DNA from 2 places in the Schumannella sp. GW821-FHT10F01 genome. Region 1 is predicted to be linked to the other one. Evidence: predicted binding sites of a transcription regulator. Region 1 holds the regulator's gene; the other holds the start of a gene.

Region 1 (3,179 bases):
CTCATGGTGCGCGACACGAGCAGCCGCTCGCGGCCGGGCAGCAGGGTCAGCGCCGTCGGGGTGCCCTCGGGCATGAACTCGGCGTAGGCCTCGTCGACCATGACCATGCCGCCGGTCGCGTCGTAGGCGGCCGCGATGGTCTCGAGCGCCAGCGCCGTGCCGGTCGGGTTGTTCGGGGCGCAGAAGAACACGAGGTCCGGACGCTCGCGCTCGATCGCCGCGACGGCCGTCTCGGGCGAGATCGCGTACCGGGCGTCGCGCTCCGCCGGAACCCACCGGGTGCCCGTGCCCGCGGCGATGATCGGGTGCATCGAATAGGTCGGCGGGAAGCCGAGCACCGAGCGGCCGGGGCCCCCGAACGCCTGGAGGATGTGCTGGATCACCTCGTTCGAGCCGTTCGCCGCCCAGACCTGCGCCGGATCGACGTACTGCGGCTCGACGCCCGAGCCGGGACCGCCTGCGGTCGACAGATACGACGCGAGGTGCTCGCGGAGCAGCGTGAACTCGCGGTCCGGGTACCGGTTGATCGTGAGGATCGCGCCGGCGACGGCCTCGACGACCGAGCGGGCCACATCCTCCGGCACCGGGTGCGTGTTCTCGTTGACGTTGAGCGCGTAGCGGACCGGCTGCTGCGGTGCGCCGTACGGCGTCTGCCCGCGGAGGTCGTCGCGGATCGGGAGATCGGAGAGCGGACTCACCCGCCGAGCCTACCGAGCGGCAGGGGGTCGACCGGTGCTAGCCGCGAGCGGGCTCAGCGACCCAGGTCGGTCGGGACGGCGATCCGCTCGCCGGCGCGGAGGTCGCCGGACGCGAGCTGGTTCAGGTCGACGATCCGGTCGACGACGACGCGGCGGTCGGCTCCGGGAGCGACGTCGCCCGCGATCGTCCAGAGGGTGTCCCCCGGCTGCACGGTCACGTAGGCGAAGTCGCCGGTCGCGGACGAGGCGGCGTGCGGGCCGGCCTGGTCGGCTGCGGCGGCCTGGCCGAGCCCGACGACCACGGCGCCGAACGCGAGCGGCGTGGCGATGAGCACGGCGACGACGGCACGGCCGCGGCGCGTGATCCGCAGGCGCGGACCCGTCGCGGTCGACGAGGTCGCGGCAGTGGAGACCGGACGCCGCACCGGGCGGGCAGGGGCGGCGGTGCGGCGGATCCCGGTTCCGATGGCGATGGCGCTCATGGCTGCCTCCTGGCTGCTGATGTCGGGGGAGATGGTGCTCGTGCGTGTGCGTGCGATGGTCTGGACAGGTCCGCCCGGCACTCGGCCGGGAGTGCCGGGTCGAACCTGTGTTTCGAATGTATCTTCTATCGAACGCATGTTCAACCCCTTCTGCTCTGCGGCTCCGCTCCGGCCGATCCGCCGGTTCCGCCCTCGGAAACAGGGATATCGGCATCCACCGACATCGCGACACACTCGAACGGATGTTTGGTACGACACCCTGGACCGGATACAGTTCCGAATGTCTGGACACACATCACCAGATGCCACCGACATCGGGAGACGCGCATGAGCGACCAGCCCACGAGCGGACCGTCAGCGGCCGGCGGCACGCGCCGCCGACGCAGCCTCAGCGAGAAGCAGCTGGCGATCCTGGAGGCGATCCAGCTCTCCGTCGCGCGCCAGGGGTATCCGCCGAGCATGCGCGAGATCGGCGACGCCGTCGGCCTGTCGTCTCTCTCCAGCGTCACGCACCAGCTCAACCAGCTCGAGCTCAGCGGCTACCTCCGCCGCGACCCGAAGCGGCCCCGTGCGCTCGAAGTGCTCATCGACCTGCCCGGCTCCGAGTCCCCCGCCGACTCCGCGCCCCCGGTCGGCGACGCCGCGATGGTGCCGCTCGTCGGCCGCATCGCCGCCGGCGTGCCGATCACCGCGGAGCAGCAGGTCGAGGAGGTCTTCCCGCTCCCCCGCCAGCTGGTCGGCAAGGGCGAGCTCTTCATGCTCAAGGTGTCGGGCGAGTCGATGATCGACGCCGCCATCTGCGACGGCGACTGGGTCGTCGTGCGCACGCAGAACACGGCCGAGAACGGCGAGATCGTCGCCGCCATGCTCGACGGCGAGGCGACCGTCAAGGTGTTCCGGCAGCGCGACGGCCACACCTGGCTGCTGCCCCGCAACACGGCGTTCGAGCCGATCCTCGGCGACCAGGCCGAGGTGCTCGGCAAGGTCGTCGCGATCCTCCGCGCCGTCTAGCCGGAGGTCTCCCCCGCGCCCGGCGTCGACGGCCGGACCGCCGACGCGGCATTCGTCGTCGTGCTCGACTATGCACTCGTCGCCCCGGTCGACGGCTCGCTCGTCGGCCCGACTCGTCGTGCCTCGCGGCGCCGGACCACGTGCCACGCCAGGCACAGGAGCACCGCCAGCGCGACGGCGCCGCCGATCGACACGACGGCGACCCGGAATACGAGCGACGGCGTGAGCGGACCCGCGCCGCCGAGTATCCCGGCCGCCCAGACGCCGGCCGCGAGCAGCACCCACGTGCCGGCGACGGCCGCCCGCGCCGCGTGCCGCAGCCGGGGCGGTGTCGTCGCGGGGCGCGGCTCCGGTGCCGTGCACCGCATCCAGCGCGCCGCCCAGACGGCGAGCACGACGAGTCCCGCGACCGTCGACGCGTGCTGCAGCCAGCGGGAGAGCTCGAGCGGCCCGAGCCGTGTGCTCCAGAGCGGGAGGACCGTCGCGAGCCCGTCCGGATGCGTGAACCAGTCCCACGCGAGATGGGTCGCGATCCCGATCAGCGCGGCCGCGAGCGCGAGGAGCGCCGTGCGGACCGCGGTGCCGAGCGCCGTGCGTCCGCGTCCGAGTACGGGCCGGGGCGGCATCCGCTCGCGCAGCGCGTCGGGTGCGAGGTCGACGACGGGCGCGCGCAGCACCCCCCACCAGAGCGCGAGCGCTGCGAGGGCGATGAGCGGATCGACCGTGACGGCGCCGAGCAGCGAGTGGGTCAGCCCGCGCGGCACGCCGAGCGGCGCGTAGTACGGGAGGTCCGGCGCCATCGTGCCGAGCACCAGCGCCGCGGCGGGCAGCGGCGTGCGGAGGAACGGCAGCGCCGCGGCCGCGTGGCTCGGGGTGAAGGGCACGGCTCAGTATCGGGAGCGGGCGGGCGCGTCCGGATCAGCCGCGCGACGGACATCCGCCGTGCGTCTCCTGCGTGCCGAGCGGGTCGCTCGCCTGCATGCCGGGC
Region 2 (3,179 bases), on a different contig from region 1:
CGCGATCTCGCCGGTCCACCACTTGCGCGCCTGGGCAGGGGCGGCACCGGCGGCGACCGTCTCGGCGACCTCGACGAGGAGTCCGCTGTTCTGCACGTCGCGGAACTCGTCGTCGGTGAAGCCCCACTCGCCCTTCAGGCGGCGACGGCGCACGGCCGGCGCCTCCGGCAGCGCGGCGCGGAGCTCCTCGATGAGCTGGGCCGGCGGCTGCACCGGGAGGAGATCGGGCTCCGGGAAGTAGCGGTAGTCGTCCGCGTCGCTCTTCGGACGTCCGGCGGAGGTCGTGCCGGAGTCCTCGTGCCAGTGCCGCGTCTCCTGGGTGATGCTGCCGCCCTTCGCGAGGATGGCGGCCTGGCGCTGGATCTCGTAGCGCACGGCCCGCTCGACGCTGCGGAGCGAGTTCACGTTCTTCGTCTCCGTGCGGGTGCCGAGCTTCTCCTGGCCGCGCGGACGCAGCGACACGTTCGCGTCGCAGCGCAGGTTGCCGCGCTCCATCCGCGCCTCCGAGATGCCCAGGCCTCGCACGATGTCGCGGATTGCGCCGACATAGGCCTTGCCGACCTCCGGCGCCTTCGCCTCCGCGCCGAAGATCGGCTTCGTGACGATCTCCACCAGCGGCACGCCGGCCCGGTTGTAGTCGACGAGCGAGTACTCGGCGCCCTGGATGCGGCCGGTGGCGCCGCCGACGTGCGTCAGCTTGCCGGCGTCCTCCTCCATGTGCGCGCGCTCGATCGGCACCTGGAAGACGCTGCCGTCCTCCAGCTCGATCTCGACCTCGCCCTCGTAGGCGATCGGCTCGTCGAACTGGCTGATCTGGTAGTTCTTCGCGAGGTCGGGGTAGAAGTAGTTCTTCCGCGCGAAGCGGCTCGACTCGGCGATCGAGCAGCCGAGCGCGAGGCCGAGCGAGATCGAGTAGCGCACGGCCTGCTCGTTGACGACGGGGAGGCTGCCCGGGAGTCCCAGGTCGACGGGCGTGATCTGGGTGTTCGGACCCGTGCCCTCGTTCTCGCTGTTCGCGGGGTTCGGGGCGTCGGAGAACATCTTGGTCCTCGTCGCCAGCTCGACGTGCACCTCGAATCCGAGCACCGGCTCGAAGAGTTCGAGGGCCTTGTCGTAGTCCATGAGTTCCGCGCGGGCCATGCGTCGATTCTAGGAGGGGCGGTGGGGTGGGGGTGCCGCGCCGGGGGTTGGGACGGGGGCGCGGGGGTGGGGGGGGGTCGGGGTAGCGAGGGGCGGGGGCGGGGGATCGGCTCGCGTTGGGCGATGGCGGGTGGCGTCCCCTCCTCAACAGGGCTGGTCATGAGCGCTTTCGCACCACTTCGCCGTTTATCGAACATACGTTCGAACACCGTGGGAAAATCGAGGCATGACTCCCCCACTGGACCCGCTGCTCGCCGCAGCGGACGGGCTGCGGCTCCCGGCGCTCGATGCGCTGCCGGACACCGCCGTGCTCGACCTCCAGCGGATGCTCGCGCGCGTCCGCCAGCGGGTGGATGCCGCGGCCGCCGAGGTGGCCGGCGAGATCGCGCGGAGGTCGTCGCGCGACCGCGGCTACTCCGGACTCGCTCAGCGGCTCGGGGTGCGGACGCCCGAGGCGCTCGTGCAGAAGGTCGCCGGGGTGACCGCGGCGGAGGCCCGGTCGCTCGTCTCGGTGGGCTCGATGATGGGCGCGGCGTCGGGCCCCGGGGCCGTCTCCGCCGTGGACTCCGCGCTGGCGGCCGCCGTGTCGGAGCGCGGCGTCGGGGTAGCCGCGGCGGCGGCGATCCGCGCGGGGCTCGGCGCTGCGGACGACGCGGTCCCGGATGCCGTGCTCGGCGCCGCCGCGGCGACGCTGATCGCGGACGTCCCCGCACGCACGATCGAACAGCTGCGGGCGCGCGCCCGCGAGGTGCGTGACGAGCTCGACGCCGCGGGCGCCGCCGACCGCGAGCGGGCGCTGCGGGAACGCCGGTACCTGCACCTGATCCCTCAGGGCGACGGGATGACCCGCATCGTCGGGCTGCTCGACCCCGAGTCCGCGGCCCTCGTGTCGTCGGTCGTCGATGCGGCCACCTCGCCGCGGCGCGGCGGACCCCGGTTCTCCGATCCGGACGCCGCGGCGCGCGACGAGGACCTGCTCCGCGACCACCGGACCGTCGAGCAGCTGGCACTGGACGCGCTGGTGGGGCTGCTCGATGTGGGCGCCCGAGCCGATCGCGGTGCCGTGCTCGGGTCGCGGCGAGCCGGCGTCACCGTGCTCGTCGCGGAGCGGGATCTGCGGGTGGAGACGTCCGGCGCTGCGGGGCAAGCCGGGTTCGCGCGGCTCGAGGGACAGGCAGCCGCAGTGTCGATCGACACCGCACGTCGTCGCATCTGCGCCGAGGGAGCCGTCCCGGTCGTCCTCGACTCCCGCGGCTCGGTCATCGACGTCGGTCGAGACCAGCGGCTCTTCACGGCCCGACAGCGGATCGGGCTCGCGGCACGGGACGGCGGGTGCCGGTTTCCGGGGTGCGATCGACCGCCGTCGTGGTGCGAGGCGCACCACCTCGTCGAATGGTCGCGCGGAGGCCGCACGGATCTGGCCGACGGCATCCTGCTCTGCCGGCACCATCACCTGCTGATCCACGACAACGGCTGGCGAGTCGAACGAGACCGGGCGCACTACTTCGTCGTGCCGCCCGCCTCGGAGGATCCGCTGCGCCGTCGGATCCCCGCGCCGGCGCGGAGTCCGATCGCGGCGCGGGTCATCGCGTGAAGCGCAGTGGCATGACCTTCACCGGGCGCGGCATCGCGTGCAGCGGGTGTGGCCTCATGGGGCGGGGCATTGCGCGACAGTCGGCATGGGCCGAGCTCCCACGCCAGCGCAGGAACGGGCACGGCCGGGCGAAGGCTCACCCGAGGACCGCGGCCGCGACTCCGGACACGAAAGCGAGCACGGCAGCCAGACAGCGGATCAGGTCGACGCGAGCCCAGCGACGCACGACCGCGTCCGCGTCGACGGGCGGCGCGGCGGCGTCCCAGTCGGTGATGCGGATGTTGATCGGCACCGTCCCGACCCCCGCGACGATCCAGAAGACGACCAGCGAGCCGACCGCCGCCCATCGGAGCACGAGCGTCGGTACGTCCGGTTCCGGCCCGGCTCCGACCTCGGCGGCACCTGTCGACGTCGTCACGATCGCGGCGAGGACGGTCGTCACGAA

The links. The regulator LexA, encoded in region 1, represses DNA repair genes until DNA is damaged. The targets are predictions, from matches to a motif close to TCGAACANNTGTTCGA.
Region 2: the regulator LexA is predicted to act here: its motif matches at 1,330-1,345, upstream of AC1RSJ_RS09470 (HNH endonuclease signature motif containing protein).

What each region holds. Positions count from the first base shown of each region.
Region 1 covers NZ_JBXASM010000006.1:63,354-66,532, forward strand. Annotated here, with positions in the region: gene AC1RSJ_RS08670 (histidinol-phosphate transaminase) at 1-698, opposite strand, end outside; gene AC1RSJ_RS08675 (LysM peptidoglycan-binding domain-containing protein) at 752-1,180, opposite strand; gene lexA (transcriptional repressor LexA) at 1,508-2,191, shown strand; gene AC1RSJ_RS08685 (DUF4184 family protein) at 2,260-3,075, opposite strand.
Region 2 covers NZ_JBXASM010000007.1:15,391-18,569, forward strand. Annotated here, with positions in the region: gene gatB (Asp-tRNA(Asn)/Glu-tRNA(Gln) amidotransferase subunit GatB) at 1-1,140, opposite strand, end outside; gene AC1RSJ_RS09470 (HNH endonuclease signature motif containing protein) at 1,367-2,734, shown strand; gene AC1RSJ_RS09475 (hypothetical protein) at 2,871-3,179, opposite strand, start outside.